2 regions of the Caballeronia sp. AZ7_KS35 genome follow, and region 2 is predicted to be linked to the other one. Evidence: riboswitches for the same ligand, from Rfam matches in the RefSeq annotation. Region 2 holds a riboswitch; the other holds the start of a gene.
The links. A riboswitch is a leader RNA that binds a small molecule or an ion and turns the genes downstream of it on or off. The one in region 2 is predicted to bind thiamine pyrophosphate.
Positions count from the first base shown of each region.

Region 1: it holds a riboswitch for thiamine pyrophosphate, as region 2 does, so the genes downstream of both, thiC (phosphomethylpyrimidine synthase ThiC) here and NCT05_RS15265 (FAD-dependent oxidoreductase) in region 2, are expected to answer to the same signal.

Region 1 covers NZ_JALQDV010000002.1:31,501-41,627, reverse strand. The annotation lists gene NCT05_RS05785 (ferritin-like domain-containing protein) at 1-294, opposite strand, end outside; gene NCT05_RS05780 (DUF1328 family protein) at 490-651, opposite strand; gene NCT05_RS05775 (DUF1328 domain-containing protein) at 706-882, opposite strand; gene NCT05_RS05770 (sensor histidine kinase) at 1,032-2,495, shown strand; gene NCT05_RS05765 (entericidin A/B family lipoprotein) at 2,684-2,818, shown strand; gene NCT05_RS05760 (dihydrofolate reductase family protein) at 3,112-3,753, shown strand; gene NCT05_RS05755 (DUF4397 domain-containing protein) at 3,813-4,595, opposite strand; gene NCT05_RS05750 (EamA family transporter) at 4,946-5,887, opposite strand; TPP riboswitch at 6,108-6,248, shown strand; gene thiC (phosphomethylpyrimidine synthase ThiC) at 6,378-8,309, shown strand; gene NCT05_RS05740 (YMGG-like glycine zipper-containing protein) at 8,550-8,729, shown strand; gene NCT05_RS05735 (hypothetical protein) at 8,934-9,458, shown strand; gene NCT05_RS36745 (hypothetical protein) at 9,719-9,847, shown strand; gene NCT05_RS05730 (L-lactate permease) at 10,105-10,127, shown strand, end outside.
Region 2 covers NZ_JALQDV010000020.1:26,445-36,571, reverse strand. The annotation lists gene NCT05_RS15280 (glutamate synthase-related protein) at 1-4,600, shown strand, start outside; gene NCT05_RS15275 (glutamate synthase subunit beta) at 4,669-6,135, shown strand; gene NCT05_RS15270 (ABC transporter ATP-binding protein/permease) at 6,205-7,947, opposite strand; TPP riboswitch at 8,179-8,303, shown strand; gene NCT05_RS15265 (FAD-dependent oxidoreductase) at 8,491-9,633, shown strand; gene thiS (sulfur carrier protein ThiS) at 9,650-9,847, shown strand; gene NCT05_RS15255 (thiazole synthase) at 9,871-10,127, shown strand, end outside.

The DNA.
Region 1 (10,127 bases), on a different contig from region 2:
GTCGGCGTGCTGCTGTTCCTCGTTCGCGTGCTCGAGAAACTCCTGTGCGACGGCTTCCGAGTGGATGCCCTTCGCCATGAAATAGTGGCGCTTGTAGCGCAGCGTGCAGACGATTTCCGTGGCGAGCGAATCGTTAAGCAGCTTCAGCACGGTCTCGCGATCGGCGCCGTAGCCGGTCGTCACCGCGCCTTCGTCCATGTGCTGCCGGGCATCGGCGCGGATCTTCTCGACATCGAGAACGAAGGCGTCGGTGGATTGGCTCGGCTCGGCGTTTACCGCAGACGATTTGGACATTTGGTTCGCTCCTCTTTGACAGGTGAGTTGACGTTGTTCGCTGGAGCAGGCTTCGGCGCCAGGGTTTCCATAGCGCCCTGCTATCCAATCCGATACTCCGATGCACACACCATGCCTGATCTGTCGAAGAAACCGCGCGACGGTGATGAAACCCGCGCGCGGCTTGATGGCTCGTGGCTTTTAGCTAAGCGGGCGTCACGTTCGGAACACGCCGAGCAGCAAAGTGACCACGAACACGACGAGAAAAATGAAGAAAAGGATCTTCGCGATTTCCGCCGCGCCGGCCGCGATGCCCGTGAAACCGAACACGGCCGCGATGAGGGCGATGACGAAGAAGACTGCAGCGTAATGAAGCATGTGACCTCCTTCCTGAGTTTTTGATTACCTTTTGTCGATACGTCCGGAACGCCGCTAATCGATCGCTTTTTTCGTGACGACGAAGCCCAGCACGAGAAACGCGACGCACAGGATCAGGAACAGCACGAACAGGAACTTGGCGATGGCGGCCGCTCCGGCAGCGACGCCGGTGAACCCCAGCACGCCGGCGATCACGGCTACGATCGCGAAAAACAAGGCCCACTTCAGCATGATCGTTCCCCGTAGGAGTGGATGACGGAACTATCGTAGCCACGCGATGCGCGCCGCGCATTCGGGCAGGCTCCTTTTTTGCTGTGGGAATCCACCGACACTTGCTTTCAAATCGGCTGCTCCAAGTGAAACGCCGGACGACCCACGCCATGAGCCACGTACCGCCCACCGCGATACCGACGACGATCTTGCCCGAGGACACGCCGCCGCCCGCGCCGGAAGGCATCGCGCGCCGCGCCACGCGCTTCAACGACTGGATGCGCCGCTATAGCTGGGCGGTCGCGATGACGGTGGCGATCGTCATCACGGTCGGCGGGCTGATCATTCTGGAATCGGGGCGCATGCGGATCGCGTCGGAATACGAGACCGCGCTCGAAGCGAAAGGCGCGACCGCGCAGCTTTCGATGCTCGCCGCCGATATCGCCGCGCTCACCGCCGACGAACGCGGCTTCGCGCTACAGGCCGACGACGCGTATCAGGCGCATTTCCGCGACGCGGCCGGACGCGTGCGGCGCACGCTGGCGTGGCTCGATGCGTATTACCGGCGCATCGGTGACGACACCGCGCTCGCGAGCTTCGCGCAGATCCGCGCCGCCGCCGACGATGAAATCGCGCAAGGCACCGCGCGCATCGCCGATTCGCCCGATGCCACGCGTGCGCTGCCGCCACCCGACGCGAGCGCCACGCTCGATGCGGCGCTGTCGCTGTTGCGCCTGAACGAAGAGCAGCGCGCGCAACACGCGCTCGACGCGAGCCGCGCCGACCAGCGCATCTCGACGCTGTGCGTGGGCGCGTTGTGCGCCCTCAACATCGTGCTATTCATCCTGCTGTTTCGTAATCTCGGCATTCAGCTCGACAAGCAGGCGCGCGTGCAGAAGGCGCTCATCACGCAGCAGGAAGAGCTCGATCAGCTCGTGTTCGCGCGCACGCGTCAGCTCGAGGCGCTCGCGTGGCACTTGCAGTCCGTCAGCGAAAACGAGAAGACGGAGCTCGCGCGCGAACTGCACGACGAACTCGGCTCGATCCTCACCGCGAGCAAGATGGATGTCGCGTGGGTGCGCGGCAAGCTGAAGGACAGCGAGCCCGCGATGGCCGAAAAACTCGCGCGCGCGCTCGGCAATCTGGATCAGGGCATCGCGTTGAAGCGCCGCATCATCGAGGACATGCGCCCGACGGTGCTCGCCAACTTCGGTCTCGTCACGGCGCTGCGCTCGCTCGCCGATGAAGCCGCGCAGCGCAACGGCTGGAACGTCGAATTCGATCTGCCGGGCGAGGACGTGAAGCTCGGCGAGGCGATCGAAATCGCGCTTTTCCGCGTCGCGCAGGAGACGCTCACGAACGCGGCGAAGTACGCGCACGCGAGCCGTATCCGCGTGGCGCTGACGGTCGATGAAGCGAACGTGTCGCTCTCGATCACCGACGACGGCATCGGCATTCGGCCGCAGGATTTGAAGCGCACGCAGACGCATGGGCTCGTCGGCATGCGGCAGCGCGTGTCGGCGCGCGGCGGACGCTTCGAGATCGAGCGCGCGACGCCGCGCGGCACGGCGATCAGCGTGTCGATGCCGCGCGAGCGCAGCGCCGATGCGCCGGTCGTGGCGGCATCCACGTAGGACGGCGCCGACACGAAATGCGGACGACGCCGACACCAGAATCGCATGCGTGCCTACATCCGCGAACGATGCGCTTTTTTATGATTGATCACACCGGTAAGACAGGACGTCAGCCAGGCGCCCGTCGACCACACACGATGCGCGAACCGTTTTTCCTGTCACGCATTTCAACTCCAAGGGGAATACACATGACTCGACTCATCGCTCTACTCCTCATCGCCGGCAGCGCGGCTCTCGCAGGCTGCAACACCGTTTCGGGAGCCGGTCAGGACATCTCGAAGGGCGGCCAGGCCATCTCGAACTCCGCGGAGCAGCACAAGTAATTCACGAGGCGCGCCGCTTCGCTGCGGCGTTCCCGCTCAGGCGTTCCATAGCGTTGACGTAGTTCTCTCTCTTCCCGCCACCTTCGCGTGGCGGGATTTTTTTTGTCTTTGGAGCCGTTCGTGTGTCGTCCAGGCCGCTCGCGGCGTCCCACGGGTCACGCGTCATTCTCTGCACAATGACGCCGATGACCCAGATCCCCTTCGCTGCGATAGAGTTCGCTCATCTCGATGCCTTCCTGAGCGATGATGCCTGGCTTCAGACATCGGGATTCACAGCGCAAACGGAGACACGAATGGCCAAAGTAAAAGTAGCCGGGTTCGGCGTTTCGCTCGATGGCTTCGCCGCGGGAACCGCTCAGAGTCTGGAACATCCGCTCGGGGTGCGGGGCCCGGAGCTCTTTCAGTGGTTTTTCCCGACGCAGACGTTTCGGCGGATGCAGGGAAAAGACGACGGCGAAACCGGTGTCGATGACGACTTCGCCCGGCGCGCGATGGACGGATTCGGCGCGTTCATCCTCGGGCGCAACATGTTCGGGCCGATTCGCGGCGAATGGCCGGATGAACAATGGAAAGGATGGTGGGGTGAGGATCCGCCCTATCATGCGCCGACTTTCGTGCTGACCCATTACCCGCGTCCGCCGATTCGGATGCAAGGCGGGACGACGTTTCACTTCGTCTCGGACGGCATCGAGGTCGCGCTGCAAAAGGCACGCGAAGCGGCCGGCGCGAAGGACATCAAGATCGGCGGCGGAGCGGCCACGGTCAAGCAATACATTCAGGCCGGCCATGTGGATGAAATCCACCTCGCTTTCGCGCCGGTGGCGCTCGGGCAAGGGGAATCGCTCTTCGACGGTCTGGATTTGCGCGCTTTGGGATATCGGACGGTCGAGCACGTTCCGACGGAGCGGGCCACGCACATCGTTCTTGCGAAGTAGCTGCGCGCGATACGAAAAAGCCCGGCCGATTCTTCCGGCCGGGCTGTGCGGTTCATGCCTTATTGCGTGTCGGGCAGTTCGAGCGCCGGCTGCTGCGTGTTGCCGCCCTGCGCGACGAGCACGCGAATCTTCTCGGGCACGAGTTGCGTGGCTGCATTTCCCGAAGGCAGCGTCGTCACGAGCCAGTCCGCGTTGTTGACGAGATCGAACGACGCCGATTTATAGACCGGCGTCTTCGAGCCCGGCAGCGTCGCGATCAGTTGATACGTGCCGCCGGAGACGTAGATCGAGTCTTGCGTCGTCGCCGGTACGGCGTTCTTGTAGGCCACGCCCGCCATCGTCGGGCTGACGGTCGAGATGTTCGTGCCCGGCGCGACGAGATAGATGTCGAGGTTCGGCGCGTTCGTCGATGCGTTGAACGCGCGCACGCGTGCGCTGCTCGATAGCAGGCCCTTGTCGAACGGATCGTCGATCACCGCGATCGACGGCACGAAGCCCGCGTCCGGCAGCGCGATCACCGTGTATTCGTGCCCTTTCGCCGCGTTCGAGATGGTCGTGTCGGTCGCGAGTTGCGTCGTCGTGTTGACGGCGGCGTAGGAAAAGTTGTGCTGGCCCGTGTCGATGTTCGCGAAGTTCGTCACCGCCTTGTACGCGAGATTCGGCTGCAGGATCTTGCTGTTGTCGTAGAAGTCGACGTTCGGGCCGCTCGGGATCGCGTGGATGAAATGGACTTGCGGCTGAGTGACGCCGATTTCCTTGCCGACGTCATCGGAGCTTCCGCCGCAAGCGGAGAGCAAAGCGGCGACGGCGGCAAGCGCGGCAGCGGTGCGGATGAGCTTCATGGTTTCACCTTCCTTTGTTTTGATTTGATTTGATCGGCCACATCGTCATCCGGGTCCGGACGATTAGGCATCCGCAGGACTTTGCGCGCTCGCTCGCCGGGCCCGATTCGGGTTTCCCTCTTGCCATTTCGACCGATCAGATTTGCCGTCGAAGTGGCGCATGCGTTGAGCAATGAGCATGCCCCGAGACGGTGCGACGATGGCGTGTATCGGCCGCTGAGGCCCGTCCGGAAAGGGTTTCGGATTCGTTAGTGGAATTGCTCGGGATGCGCGAAGACCCCGCGCGGTGCTGCATCGATCAATGCAGCGTCGCCGCGTGACGAGAAGCGGTTTTTACAAGGATGGTGCGTTCAGAGAAGTCCCCGCCGCCGCTGATCAAACCAGAACGACAGCCCAACGGAAAGCAGAATCACAACGGTCGCAATCACGGTCCACTGCGTGACGATTTCCCCGAGCAGCAGCGCGCCCAAACCAACCGCCACCACCGGATTCACATAAAGACAACTCGTCGCGACAATCGTGCTCGTATTGCGGATCAGAAAGTTATACGCGACATAAGCGGCCATCGAACCGATCACGACGAGATACAAAAACGAGAACCCCGCGCCGACGCCGACGCTCGCCAACCGCTCGCCCGATGCGAACGCGATCGCCGTCGCGATCAATCCGCCCAAACCGATCTGCAGCGCCGTCGACATCAGCAAATCGGAAGGCTGCGGCAGGCGCGTCGCCAGATGCGCGCCGCCCGCCCAGAAGATCGCGGCGCACAGAATCGCCAGCGTGCCGACCGTCGAACTCGGCGAGGGATCGCCGTGATTCAGCAGCACGATCCCGAGCAGACCCAGCGCCACCGCGAACCACTCGCCTTTCGCGACGCCGCGTCCGCTGAGCGCGGTGAAGATCGTCGCGAAAAGCGGCACCGTCGCGACCATCACGGCGGCCGTGCCGGTCCCCACGGTCCGCATGCCGTAAGCCATCATCCCGCTCGACAGACCTTCCAGCAACGTGCCGACGATCGCCGCGTTGCGCACTTCCCGCGCGCTGGGCCACACCGACTTGCGATGCACCGCGATCAAGAATAGCCCGATGCCCGCGAACAGATTGCGCAGCCCGCCGAGCATCAACGGCGGAAAAGATTCGAGCGCGAGATGGATGCCGAGATACGTCGATCCCCAAACGAGATAGACGACCGTCAGCGCAAGCGCGACCTGCCCCTTGAAAGAGCGCGGCGCGCGAAACGGAAAACGGTCAGGGAAGCTGAACGGCAGGCGCGGCGGAGGCAGAGCGGACATGCATCACTCCGCGGCGACGGCTGCGCGCCGGAGAAAAACGGGCAAAACCAGACAGAACGACATGGCGTAAAGCAAAGGGGAATGGCGCGAGGAAGGACCGCGCGACCTTCGGGAAAACCCGGAAATCCGCGGCGCCCGACATTATGCAGTAAGCGCTCGCATCCATCGGCTCATTTTCGGGATGGTTGCCAAGACGCCACGCCGCGGTGTAACGTGTCGGCTGCTAACGCGGGGGTCCTGCGTTGCACATCGCGGTTTCGTGCGGTTTCATCGACGAAGCGCTTCGTGTGGCGTGGGTGAGAAATACCCTTTGAACCTGATCTGGATAATGCCAGCGCAGGGAAGCGTTCGGGTTCCATAGGCCGCAGTCCACGCCACTTCAACCGGACCCGTACCTTTCCATCTCGTTCCTCCCTGTTTAGCTCCTGAGTCACCACGAGCTACGACATCGCTCGTGCTGAAAAAAATCGTCCCTTAGGAGATCAAGCACATGAATGCCAACCCGAAGTTCCTCTCGGAAAACGCCGTCGTCGATGCCGCCGCCATCGCGCCGCTGCCGAACTCGCGCAAGGTCTATGTCGAAGGTTCGACGCCCGACATCCGCGTGCCGATGCGCGAGATCACGCAATCCGACACGCCCGACGGCTTCGGCGGCGAGAAGAATCCGCCCGTCTACGTGTACGACACGTCGGGCCCGTACACCGATCCCGACGCGCAGATCGACATTCGCAGCGGTCTGCCCGCGCTGCGCGGCGCGTGGATCGAAAAGCGCGGCGACACCGAGGAACTGAGCGGCCTGTCGAGCGAGTTCGGCCGCGAGCGCGCCGCCGATCCGAAAACGGCCGAACTGCGCTTTCCGGGTTTGCACCGTCATCCGCGCCGCGCGCTCGCCGGCAAGAACGTCTCGCAGATGCACTACGCGCGCCAAGGCATCATCACGCCGGAGATGGAGTACATCGCGATTCGCGAGAACCAGCGTCGCGCGGAGTATCTCGAAAGCCTGCGCACGAGCGGCCCCAACGGCGAAAAGCTCGCGAAGATGATGGGCCGCCAGCACGCCGGACAAGCCTTCGGCGCGGCGGCGTTCGGCAAGGACGCGGCGAAGGAAATCACGCCTGAATTCGTGCGCGAGGAAGTGGCGCGCGGCCGCGCGATCATCCCCGCGAACATCAATCACCCGGAAAGCGAGCCGATGATTATCGGCCGCAACTTCCTCGTGAAGATCAACGCGAACATCGGCAATTCGGCGGTCACGTCGTCGATCGGCGAGGAAGTCGACAAGATGACGTGGGCAATTCGCTGGGGCGGCGACACGGTCATGGATCTGTCGACCGGCAAGCACATCCACGAAACGCGCGAGTGGATCATCCGCAATTCGCCGGTGCCGATCGGCACGGTGCCGATCTATCAGGCGCTCGAAAAGGTGAACGGCAAGGCCGAAGACCTGACGTGGGAAATCTTCCGCGACACGCTCATCGAGCAGGCGGAGCAAGGCGTCGATTACTTCACGATTCACGCCGGCGTGCGCCTGCAATACGTGCCGCTGACCGCGAACCGCATGACGGGCATCGTGTCGCGCGGCGGCTCGATCATGGCGAAGTGGTGCCTCGCGCATCACAAGGAAAGCTTCATTTACGAGCACTTCGAAGACATCTGCGAAATCATGAAGCAATACGATGTCTCGTTCTCCCTCGGCGACGGCCTGCGCCCCGGCTCGATCTACGACGCCAATGACGAAGCCCAGCTCGGCGAACTGAAGACGCTCGGCGAACTGACGCAGATCGCGTGGAAGCACGACGTGCAGGTGATGATCGAAGGCCCCGGCCACGTTCCGATGCAGCTCATCAAGGAAAACATGGACCTGCAACTGGAATGGTGCGACGAAGCGCCCTTCTACACGCTCGGGCCGCTAACGACCGACATCGCGCCGGGTTACGACCACATCACGTCGGGCATCGGCGCTGCGATGATCGGCTGGTTCGGCACCGCGATGCTCTGCTACGTCACGCCCAAGGAACACCTGGGGCTGCCGAACAAGGACGACGTGAAGGAAGGCATCATCACGTACAAGCTCGCGGCGCACGCGGCCGATCTCGCGAAGGGTCATCCGGGCGCGCAGGTGCGGGACAACGCGCTGTCGAAGGCACGCTTCGAATTCCGCTGGGAAGACCAGTTCAATCTCGGTCTCGATCCGGACAAGGCGCGCGAATTCCACGACGAAACGCTGCCGAAGGATTCCGCGAAGGTCGCGCATTTCTGCTCGATGTGCGGCCCGCACTTCTGCTCGATGAAGATCACGCAGGACGTGCGCGATTTCGCGGCGAAGCAAGGTGTCAGCGAAAGCGAGGCGCTCGCCAAGGGCATGGAGACGAAGGCGATCGAGTTCGTGAAAAAGGGCTCGGAAATCTATCAGCCGACCTGAAGCTTCTGACTCGCTGACAACGGCCTGTCGCACAGCGCGTGCGGCAGGCCGTTTTTTATGTGTGCGCCGGGCGCAAAGCCTTGTCGGGCCTGAATGAGCGGTTCATCCGACGATTCGGGCATCTTTTCTGCTGGTCGAGTGCGTGAACCGGCGCAAATGCGGCCGAGCCGCAGCCGATTCATCTCATCTTCGAATTGGAGAGTCGACATGAAAATCATCAAACAGATCGGCGCCGCTGCAATGATTGTTGGGTTTCTGGGAGGACTGACCGCTTGCGGCGACATGACCACGCGTCAACGGGATACGGCTATCGGCGCCGGCGTCGGTGCGGCGGGCGGCGCGGTGATCGGCGGCAGCGCGCTTTCGACGCTCGGCGGCGCGGCGGTCGGCGGGATTATCGGCAATCAGGTCGGGAAGTAGCGCGAACATCGTCCTACGACGCAACGGACGCGTTTCGCCGCCATCAACGACCCGCTGTTTCATTTCTGTTACATAAAGGCGCGCCGCAATGCTTTTTCACATCACGCGGCGCGCCTCCCGGTTGTCGTTCGACTAAGCTGCTTCTTAAGGGGCCAATTTCATTCGATCCCACGTCCCGCAAGCCGTAACGCAAGGAGCAGTGCCATGATTTCCGCCCGCAGCATGTCCGGACCCAGGACGGCCGCCGCAGCGCTCGCCGCCGGGCTTCTTCTCGGCGGATGTTATTACCCTTACGGTTATCCGGCTTATCCAGCTTATCCGCCCGCGCCTGTCGTCGGCGCGACCTACACGCAGCGGGAATTTGCGTTGCCCGCGTCCGGCACGGCGGCCACGCCGACGTCATCCGCGACCTTGCCGCCACAGTACGAATACGCCGTCGGCTCGTCGTACTCCGACTACTACCGGACGTATCCCTATCCGTATTACCCGCCGTATGCGGCTTACCCGTACTACGGCTATCCGGCGTACTACGGCTACGGCTACGGTTATCCGGCGGTTTCGTTCAGCTTCGGCTACTGGGGCGGCAGCGGATGCTGCTGGGGACATGGCTATCGCGGCGGCTACCACGGTGGCGGATGGCACGGCGGCGGCGGGTGGCATGGGGGCGGCGGCTGGCACGGCGGCGGCGGCAGTTGGCATGGCGGCGGAGGCGGCGGCCGCGGACACTGATCGCCGCGCCGCGATACGCCAGGTGAGACAAAAAGCCGTTTGTCGCCTTGCCGCGTAACACTGCTGCAACATTTTCCTTTCGACACGGGCTCGCGCGCACGACGCGCTTCATCGTGCGCCGGCGCACTTTCCTTATCCGACAAGGCTTCGCCACTATTCGCCAGATGATTGGCACGGTTTTGGCTACATAGCTTCCCTGCATCGAGTCGCAACGGCGATAACCGTTGTTCCGCGCACTTTTCCGTATCGGGGGATCGGACATGATGGCCTTCGTGTTTTTCCTGCTGTGGATTTTCGCCTCGCTCGGCCTTCTGACCGTGTGGGTCTTCCGCCAGACGCCATCGGCCGGTCGCGACGAGAGCGCGCCGAGCGCCGTCGCCGAGGGCTGATCGCGCTCGTCCGTGCTTCTCCGTCCGCATCGATGACGCGCCCGCAAGCGGCGCGTCCCTTCACGTCCATTCACCTCTGCGCGCCACGCCGTGGCCGGAATGGACGGGCATTCACGCCTTGACGCATGCCCTTCGCGCCCTATTCTTAGTGTGCGCGTTATGCGGTTGCTTAAGCCGGCGACCGGACATCGAACTCCACGCGCATCGCGGCTTCGCGTTGGCGCCGCTTCGGTTCATGACAGAACGAAGGAGACCCGATGTTCCACCAGCTACTCACCCC
Region 2 (10,127 bases):
TATCAAGGGAAAAAAGAGCCACGAGATCATTCAGCAGGGTCTCAAGATTCTTGAGAATCTCGATCACCGCGGCGCGGTCGGCGCCGATCCGCTGATGGGCGACGGCGCCGGCATCCTCATACAGGTGCCGGACGGCTTCTATCGCGAAGAAATGGCCAAGCAAGGCGTGACGTTGCCGCCTGCTGGCGAATACGGCGTCGGCATGATCTTCCTGCCGAAGGAGCATGCATCGCGTCTCGCATGCGAGCAGGAACTGGAGCGCACGGTCAAGGCCGAGGGCCAAGTCGTGCTCGGCTGGCGCGACGTGCCGGTCGATTCCACCATGCCGATTTCGCCGACCGTGAAGGCGAGCGAGCCGCTGATCCGCCAGATTTTCATCGGGCGCGGCAAGGACATCGTCGTGACGGACGCGCTCGAGCGCAAGCTGTACATCATCCGCAAGACGGCGAGCCATCGCATCCAGGCGTTGAAGCTAAAGCACGGCAAGGAATACTTCGTGCCGTCGATGTCGTCGCGCACGGTCGTCTACAAGGGTCTGCTGCTGGCCGGCCAGGTCGGCGTGTATTACCGCGATCTGCAGGACGAGCGCGTCGTGTCGGCGCTCGCGCTCGTGCACCAGCGCTTCTCGACGAACACGTTCCCCGCGTGGGAACTCGCGCACCCGTATCGCATGATCGCGCACAACGGTGAAATCAACACCGTGAAGGGCAACGTCAACTGGCTGAACGCGCGCACCGGCGCGATCGCGTCGTACGTGCTCGGCGACGATCTGCCGAAGCTCTGGCCGCTGATCTATCCGGGCCAGTCCGACACGGCTTCGTTCGACAACTGTCTCGAACTGCTCGTGATGGCCGGCTACCCGCTCGTCCACGCAATGATGATGATGATCCCGGAAGCGTGGGAACAGCACACGCTGATGGACGACAACCGCCGCGCGTTCTACGAATACCACGCCGCGATGATGGAACCGTGGGACGGCCCCGCCGCCATCGCGTTCACGGACGGCCGCCAGATCGGCGCGACGTTGGACCGTAACGGCCTGCGTCCGGCGCGCTATCTCGTCACCGACGACGATCTCGTGATCCTCGCGTCGGAATCCGGCGTGCTGCCTATTCCCGAGTCGAAGATCGTCAAGAAGTGGCGTCTGCAGCCGGGCAAGATGTTCCTGATCGACATGGAGCAGGGCCGCATCATCGAGGACAAGGAGCTGAAGGACAACCTGTCCAACGCGAAGCCGTACAAGAGCTGGATCGACGCGGTTCGCATCAAGCTCGACGAGATCGAGCCGAAGGCGGAAGACGTCGAAACGCAGCGCCGCGAAGCCGCCGCACTGTTGGACCGTCAGCAGGCGTTCGGCTACACGCAGGAAGACCTCAAGTTCCTGATGGCGCCGATGGCGCAATCGGGCGAAGAGGCCGTCGGCTCGATGGGCAACGACTCGCCGCTCGCGGTCATGTCCAACAAGAACAAGACGCTCTACAACTACTTCAAGCAGCTGTTCGCGCAGGTGACGAACCCGCCGATCGACCCGATCCGCGAAAACCTCGTCATGTCGCTCAACTCGTTCATCGGCCCGAAACCGAACCTGCTCGACACGACGAACATCAACCCGACGATGCGCCTCGAAGTGTCGCAGCCCGTGCTCGACTTCAAGGACATCGCGAAGATCCGCGCGATCGACAAGTACACCGGCGGCAAATTCAGCTCGTATGAGCTGAACATCTGCTATCCGGTGGCGTGGGGCAAGGAAGGCATCGAGGCGCGTATCGCGTCGCTGTGCGCGGAAGCCGTGGATGCCGTGCGCTCCGGCTACAACATCCTGATCGTGTCCGACCGCAAGATGGACCGCGACAACGTCGCTATCCCGGCGCTGCTCGCCACGTCCGCGATCCACTCGCATCTCGTCGCGCACGGTCTGCGCACGAGCACGGGTCTCGTCGTGGAAACGGGCTCGGCGCGCGAAACGCATCACTTCGCGCTGCTCGCGGGCTACGGCGCGGAAGCCGTTCACCCGTACCTCGCGCTGGAAACGCTCGCCAACATGGCCGAAGGCCTGAAGGGCGATCTGTCGGCGGACAAGGTCATCTACAACTTCACGAAGGCGGTCGGCAAGGGCCTGTTGAAGGTCATGTCGAAGATGGGCATTTCGACGTATATGTCCTACACCGGCGCGCAGATTTTCGAAGGCGTCGGCCTGTCGTCGGAACTCGTCGAGAAGTATTTCAAGGGCACGGCGACGAAGGTCGGCGGCATCGGCATCTTCGAAGTGGCGGAAGAAGCGATTCATCTGCATCGCGAAGCGTTCGGCGACAACCCGGTCCTCGCGAACATGCTCGACGCGGGCGGCGAATATGCGTATCGCGTGCGCGGCGAAGAGCACATGTGGACGCCGGATGCGATCGCCAAGCTGCAGCACTCGGCGCGCAGCAACTCGTATCAGACGTACAAGGAATACGCCCACATCATCAACGACCAGACGAAGCGTCACATGACGTTCCGCGGTCTGTTCGAGTTCAAGGTGTCGCCGTCGAAGGCGATTCCGCTCGATGAAGTCGAATCGGCGAAGGAAATCGTCAAGCGCTTTGCGACGGGCGCGATGTCGCTCGGCTCGATCAGCACGGAAGCGCACGCCACGCTCGCCGTCGCGATGAACCGCATCGGCGGCAAGTCGAACACGGGCGAAGGCGGCGAGGACGAAACGCGTTATCGCAACGAACTGCGCGGCATTCCGATCAAGAACGGCGACACGCTGCAATCGATCATCGGCAAGGAAGTCGTCACCGACATCCCGCTGAAGGAAGGCGATTCGCTGCGCTCGAAGATCAAGCAGGTCGCGTCGGGACGTTTCGGCGTGACGGCGGAGTATCTGTCGTCGGCGGACCAGATCCAGATCAAGATGGCGCAGGGCGCGAAGCCGGGCGAAGGCGGTCAGCTGCCGGGCCACAAGGTGTCCGAATACATCGGCAAGCTGCGTTATTCGGTGCCGGGCGTCGGCCTCATTTCGCCGCCGCCGCACCACGACATCTATTCGATCGAAGACCTCGCGCAACTCATTCACGATCTGAAGAACGTGAATTCGTCGTCGAGCATTTCGGTGAAGCTGGTGTCGGAAGTCGGTGTCGGCACGGTGGCCGCGGGCGTTGCGAAGGCGAAGGCGGATCACGTTGTGATCGCGGGCCATGACGGTGGCACGGGCGCATCGCCGCTGTCGTCGCTCAAGCACGCTGGCACGCCGTGGGAACTCGGCCTCGCCGAAACGCAGCAGACGCTGGTGCTGAACCGTCTGCGCGGGCGCATTCGCGTGCAGGCCGACGGTCAGATGAAAACCGGCCGCGACGTCGTGATCGGCGCGCTGCTCGGCGCGGACGAATTCGGCTTCGCGACGGCGCCGCTCGTCGTCGAAGGCTGCATCATGATGCGCAAGTGCCATCTGAACACGTGCCCGGTCGGCGTCGCGACGCAGGACCCGGTGCTGCGCGCGAAGTTCTCGGGCCAGCCGGAACACGTCGTCAACTTCTTCTTCTTCGTTGCGGAAGAAGTGCGCGAAATCATGGCGCAGTTCGGTATCCGCAAGTTCGACGACCTGATCGGCCGCGTCGATCTGCTCGACATGAAGAAGGGCATCGAGCACTGGAAGGCTAAGGGCCTCGACTTCTCGCGCATCTTCTATCAGGTGCCGGTGGGCGAAGACGTCGCGCGCAAGCACGTCGACGTGCAGGATCACGGTCTCGACAAGGCGCTCGATCACGTGCTGATCGAGAAGTCGAAGGCGGCGATCGAGAAGGGCGAGCATGTGTCGTTCATCCAGCCGGTGCGCAACGTGAATCGCACGGTCGGCGCGATGCTGTCCGGCCTCATCGCGAAGACGCACGGTCACGACGGCCTGCCCGACGACTCGATTCACATCCAGTTGAAGGGCACGGCGGGCCAGAGCTTTGGCGCGTTCCTCGCGAAGGGCGTGACGCTGGATCTCGTCGGCGACGGCAACGACTACGTCGGCAAGGGCCTGTCGGGCGGGCGCATCATCATTCGCCCGACCAACGACTTCCGCGGCAAGTCCGAGGAAAACATCATCTGCGGCAACACGGTGATGTACGGCGCGATCGAAGGCGAATCGTATTTCCGCGGCGTCGCGGGCGAGCGCTTCTGCGTGCGCAACTCGGGTGCGACGGCGGTCGTCGAAGGCACGGGCGATCACGGCTGCGAATACATGACGGGCGGCACGGTGGTCGTGCTCGGCGAGACGGGCCGCAACTTCGCGGCGGGCATGTCGGGCGGCATCGCGTTCGTGTACGACCCGGAAGGCGCGTTCGCCGGCAAGTGCAACAAGTCGATGGTCGCGCTCGATCCGGTGCTGCAGCAGGCCGAACAGGAGCGCACGGTGGATCGCACGCTGTGGCACGCCGGCAAGACCGACGAAGCGCTGCTCAAGGGGCTGATCGAGCGTCACTTCCAGTTCACCGGCTCGCCGCGCGCGAAGTCGCTGCTGGAAAACTGGGATTCGGCTCGCCGTCAGTTCGTCAAGGTGTTCCCGACCGAGTACCGTCGCGCGCTCACCGAAATGGGCGCGAAGAAGGGCAAGGAAGCGGTCGCGGCTTAAGCCTCGTTCAATCAGACAGACGCGCGCTCCGGGAGCGCGCGCGATCCTCACCAAATACAGAGAAAGAAATGGGCAAGGCAACCGGTTTTCTCGAGTTCGAACGCCGCCACGAGGCGTACGAAGCTCCGCTTACCCGCGTCAAGCATTACAAGGAATTCGTCGCCGCGCTGACCGATGAAGACGCGAAGGTTCAAGGCGCGCGCTGCATGGACTGCGGCATTCCGTTCTGCAACAACGGCTGCCCGGTCAACAACATCATTCCGGACTTCAACGATCTCGTGTTCCAGCAGGACTGGAAGAGCGCGATCAACGTGCTGCATTCGACCAACAACTTCCCGGAATTCACGGGCCGCATCTGCCCGGCGCCGTGCGAAGCGGCGTGCACATTGGGCATCAACGACGATCCGGTCGGCATCAAGTCGATCGAGCACGCGATCATCGACAAGGCTTTCGCCGAAGGCTGGGTCGTGCCGCAACCGCCGAAGCACAAGACGGGCAAGAAGGTCGCCGTCGTCGGTTCGGGGCCCGCGGGTCTCGCGGCCGCGCAGCAACTCGGACGCGCGGGCCATGAAGTCGTCGTGTTCGAGAAGAACGATCGCATCGGCGGTCTGCTGCGTTACGGCATCCCCGATTTCAAGCTGGAGAAGTGGCTGATCGATCGCCGCATGCGTCAGATGGAGGCGGAAGGCGTGTCGTTCCGCACGAACGTGTTCATCGGCAAGGATGCGCTGCCGGAATACATCGCGAATACGGCGAAGGAAACCATCACGCCCGACGAGCTGAAGGAACAGTTCGACGCGGTCGTGATCGCGGGCGGCTCGGAAACGCCGCGCGATCTGCCGGTGCCGGGGCGCGAGCTCGAAGGCATCTACTACGCGATGGAATTCCTGCCGCAGCAGAACAAGGTCAACGCGGGCGACAAGCTGCCGGATCAACTGCTCGCGAAGGGCAAGCATGTCGTCGTGATCGGCGGCGGCGATACGGGTTCGGATTGCGTGGGCACGTCGAATCGTCATGGCGCGAAGAGCGTGACGCAGTTCGAACTGCTCGCGCAGCCGCCCGAGGAAGAGAACAAGCCGCTCGTGTGGCCGTACTGGCCGATCAAGCTGCGTACGTCGTCGTCGCATGAAGAAGGTTGCGAGCGCGACTGGTCGGTTGCGACGAAGCGCTTCGAAGGCAAGAACGGCAAGGTCGAGAAGCTGATCGCCGTGCGCGTCGAGTGGAAGGGCGGCAAGATGCAGGAAGTGCCGGGTTCCGAGTTCGAGATGAAGGCCGATCTCGTGCTGCTCGCGATGGGCTTCACGCAGCCGGTGTCGCCGGTGCTGGATGCGTTCGGCGTCGAGAAGGATGCGCGCGGCAACGTGCGCGCCGCGACCGAAGGCGACAAGGCGTATTACACGTCGGTCGATAAAGTCTTCACCGCCGGCGATATGCGTCGCGGGCAGTCGCTGGTCGTCTGGGCGATTCGCGAAGGACGTCAGTGCGCACGATCGGTGGATGCGTATCTGATGGGATCGAGCGAGTTGCCGCGGTAAGCGTCGCTCGACGCTTCATGCAAAAAGGCCACGCGATCGCGTGGCCTTTTGCTTTTGAGCGCGGACGGGTCAAACCTCCGCCATCGCCCTCTCGATCTCGATCTTGTAATCATGGAACATCGCGACCGACTCGCGATGCGCCACGCTCACAATCGCCGCCTTCGGCAGCCGCTCGACCAGCATGTTGTAGATATGCAGCTCGTTCTCGGCGTCGAGCGCGCTCGTGGCTTCGTCGAGGAACACGAAGTCCGGCTTGTGCAACAGCACGCGCGCGGCAGCAAGCCGTTGCTGCTCGCCCGGCGACAGACTCCGCGCCCAATGCGCGCTTTCCTCCAGCCGATCCGCATACGCCTCGAGATTGCACAGACGCAGCGCGTCGCGCGACTCTTCAACGCTGAACGTTCCGCCCCCCGACGGATACGAAAGCGCCGCGCGCAACGTGCCGATCGGCAGATAACTCATCTGCGGGACGAACATCATCTTCGCGTCGACGGGCGCGTCGATCGTGCCGTCGCCGAACGGCCAAAGACCCGCGAGCGCGCGCATCAACGTGCTCTTGCCCGAGCCCGATGGACCGACGACCAGCCAGCGCGAACCCGGCTCGATCGACACGTTCGCCACGCGCGAAAGCGGCGTGCCGTTGGGCAGCGCGAGCATGAGCCCGTTGGTCGTGAGCGACGGCGTGCTCGTGTAGTGCAGGTTGATGCCGCCGCGCTCCGTCGCCGGCGACGTTTCTTCGCGGATATGCGTCGAGCGCATTACGCGCTTGAATTCGCGCAGACGATTCACGGTCGCGCGCCATTCGACCAACGTCGAATAACTGTTGATGAACCACGAAAACGAATCGCTGACCGTGCCGAACGCCGATGAAATCTGCATCAGCACGCCAAACGAAAACGCGCCCGCGAAGTAGCGCGGCGCGGCGACCATGATCGGGAAAATGATCGCGATCTGCCCGTAGAACGACAGCACGAAGGTCATGCGCTTCGTGTACTTCATGATCATCCACCAGTTGTCGCGAATGCGCTGGAAGATGGTCTTTGCGTTCGCCGTTTCGGTCGCGATGCCGTCATAAAACGCAATCTGTTCGGCGTTCTCGCGCACGCGGATCAGGCCGAAACGGAAATCGGCCTCGACCTTCTGCTGCTGATAGTTGATCGACACGAGCGGATGCCCGACCTTCTGGATGATCAGCGAGCCGAGAATCGCGTAGAGCGCGGCGGCCCAGACCATGTAGCCCGGAATCGTGATCGGCGTGCCGCCGAGCGAGAAGGTCAGCGCGCCCGCGATGGTCCAGAGAATCGTGATGAAAGTGACGAGCGTGACGAGCGTCGAAAGCAGATCGAGCGAGAGCGAAAGCGTGGTGGTGGCGAAGGATTGCAGGTCGTCGGAAATACGCTGGTCGGGGTTGTCGGCGAGGCGGTCGCGCTCGATGCGGTAGAACGCCTTGTCACCGAGCCATTGTTCCAGAAAGCGGTTGGTGAGCCATTGACGCCAGCGAAACGCGAGCATCTGCCGCAGATATCGACCGTACACCGCGAGCAGGATGTACGCGAACGCGAGGCCCGTGAAGATCAGCAGCAGATGCGGAAAGTCCTTGACGTTCTTGTTCTGCAGCGCGTTGTAGAAGTCGGCGTTCCAGCTGTTGAGCCGGACGTTGATCCACACAACGGTCATGTTGATCGCGATGATCGCGACGAGAAGGCCCCACGCGAAGCCGCGCTCCTCCGACACCCAATAGGGCTTGATGAGGCTCCACGCCGAGACTTCGTCGGCCTTCTGCTGCGTGCTATCGGTATGGGTGTTGGTCATGAGCTTCCTGCTGATGCGCCTCGTGGCGCCCGATTGTTACGTCCGCGGCCGGGCCGCGCGCGGCGTTTTCCGGCTCCGCAGATTGTTCCGGGGTTCGCTTAACGCTCACTTAATTTCGGGCGATCGTCCTGCGAACCATGTTCGCGGCATTGTGCCAGAGTGCCGCCGCGCACGATAAAAGGCGGGGAATCCCGGTTTGCAGCGCCTTCGCCTTTCATGTTTTAATGACCCTCGACGAAACAGGGGTGCTTCGCGTGCATCGGCGGCCGGAACGGTCGGCAGCGCGGCGAGGCTGAGAGAGACCCTTTGCACCCGATCCGGGTAATACCGGCGAGGGAAGTTTCCGGAGACCGCGCGAGCCTCGCGCCATTCCTCCAGTCTCTTCCAGTCCTTTCTTCGCGCCCGGCGCGCTTCATGCGCTGCCGAGCCGGTCTCTCCCGCTGATTTCGTCCTCGTGATGTGGCGCCGCGCCAGCACGATCGGGATCGCGTCTTTCGTCTCCATCGTGCAGCGCAGCGTTACGCGTATGGAGACATCGAATTGATGAACAGAATCGATCAGGGCGCCGCGCGCCGGCCGGATTTCGCCGTCGTCGGCGGCGGGCTCGTCGGACGGCTCGTCGCCTGGCAACTCGCGGGCGCGGGTCACGACGTCGCGCTTTACGAACGCGGCGACGCCGCCGGCACGCAGTCGGCCGCGTGGGTCGCCGCCGCCATGCTCGCGCCGCTCGCGGAAGCGGCGAGCGCGGAGCCGCTCGTCGTCGGGCTGGGGGCGGCATCGCTCGAACGCTGGCCTGAACTCATCGCGCAATTGCCCGAGCCGGTTTTCTTTCAGCGCAACGGCACGCTCGTCGTCTGGCACGGCGCGGATCGCGCCGAAGCGCCGCTCTTCGAACGCCGTCTCAAGGCCAATTCGCCCGCCGATCTGCTCGACGGCGGCTTCGTCAAGCTCGCGGGCGCGCAAGTCGCGCAAGCCGAACCGGCGCTCGGAACGCGCTTCGCGCAGGGCTGGCTGCTGCCGAACGAAGGCCAACTGGACAACCGTCAGGCGCTTGGCGCACTCGCCGCCGGACTTGCCGAGCGCGGCGTGCGTACGCACTGGAACACCGCCGTCGATGCGATGCCCGACGCGCGCTGGATCATCGATTGCCGCGGCCTCGGCGGCAAGCCCGCGTGGCCCGCGCTGCGCGGCATTCGCGGCGAGGTCGCGCGCGTGCACGCGCCGGGCATCGGGCTGACGCGGCCGGTGCGGCTCTTGCATCCGCGCTATCCGCTCTACATCGCGCCGAAGGAGAACGATCTCTACGTGATCGGCGCGACGGAAGTCGAGGGCGAGGACATGTCGCCCGTGAGCGTACGTTCGGCGCTCGAGCTGCTGAGCGCCGCGTTCGCGGTGCATCCGGGTTTCGGCGAGGCGCGCATCCTCGAACTGAACTCGCATTGCCGGCCGACCTTGCCGGATCACCGGCCGGCGATCGTCTGGGACGGGGCGCGGACCTTGCGCGTGAACGGCTTGTACCGGCACGGCTTCATGATCGCGCCCGAAGTCGCGGATGCCGCGTGCCGTCTCGCCGACGCGCTCGCTTCCGGCGATATCGCCGATGCCGAGGCCTTCTCCGATTTCCGCAGCGCCGCGCGCTGGCCCGAACTGCTGCACGGCGAGTTCGCGGTTGCGCCAGCGCTCTAGTCATCAGGAAACAACCATGAACATCCACATCAATCAGCGCGTCTTCGATTTGCCCGACGCCACCACCGTCACCGACGCGCTCGCCGCGTTCGGCGCGAAACCGCCGTTCGCGGTCGCGCTGAACGGCCAGTTCGTCGCGCGCGGCGAACACGCCACGAAAACGCTCGTCGCAGGCGACAAGCTCGACGTCGTGTCGCCCGTCGCGGGCGGCTGAACTCCGAACCGAAGGATCGAACCATGACCATTTCCACCGCCGACGTCCTCACGCTCTACGGCGAGACGTTTCCGAGCCGCGTGCTGCTCGGCACGTCGCGTTATCCGTCGCTGCAATCGCTTTCCGACTCCATCGACGCCGCTCGGCCGGGCATGGTCACGGTCGCGCTGCGCCGTCAGTCGGAGACCGGGGAAGCCGGCTTCTTCGATGTGCTCAAGCGCCACGGCGTCGCGCTTTTGCCGAACACGGCGGGCTGCCAGAGCGTCGACGAGGTGCTGAC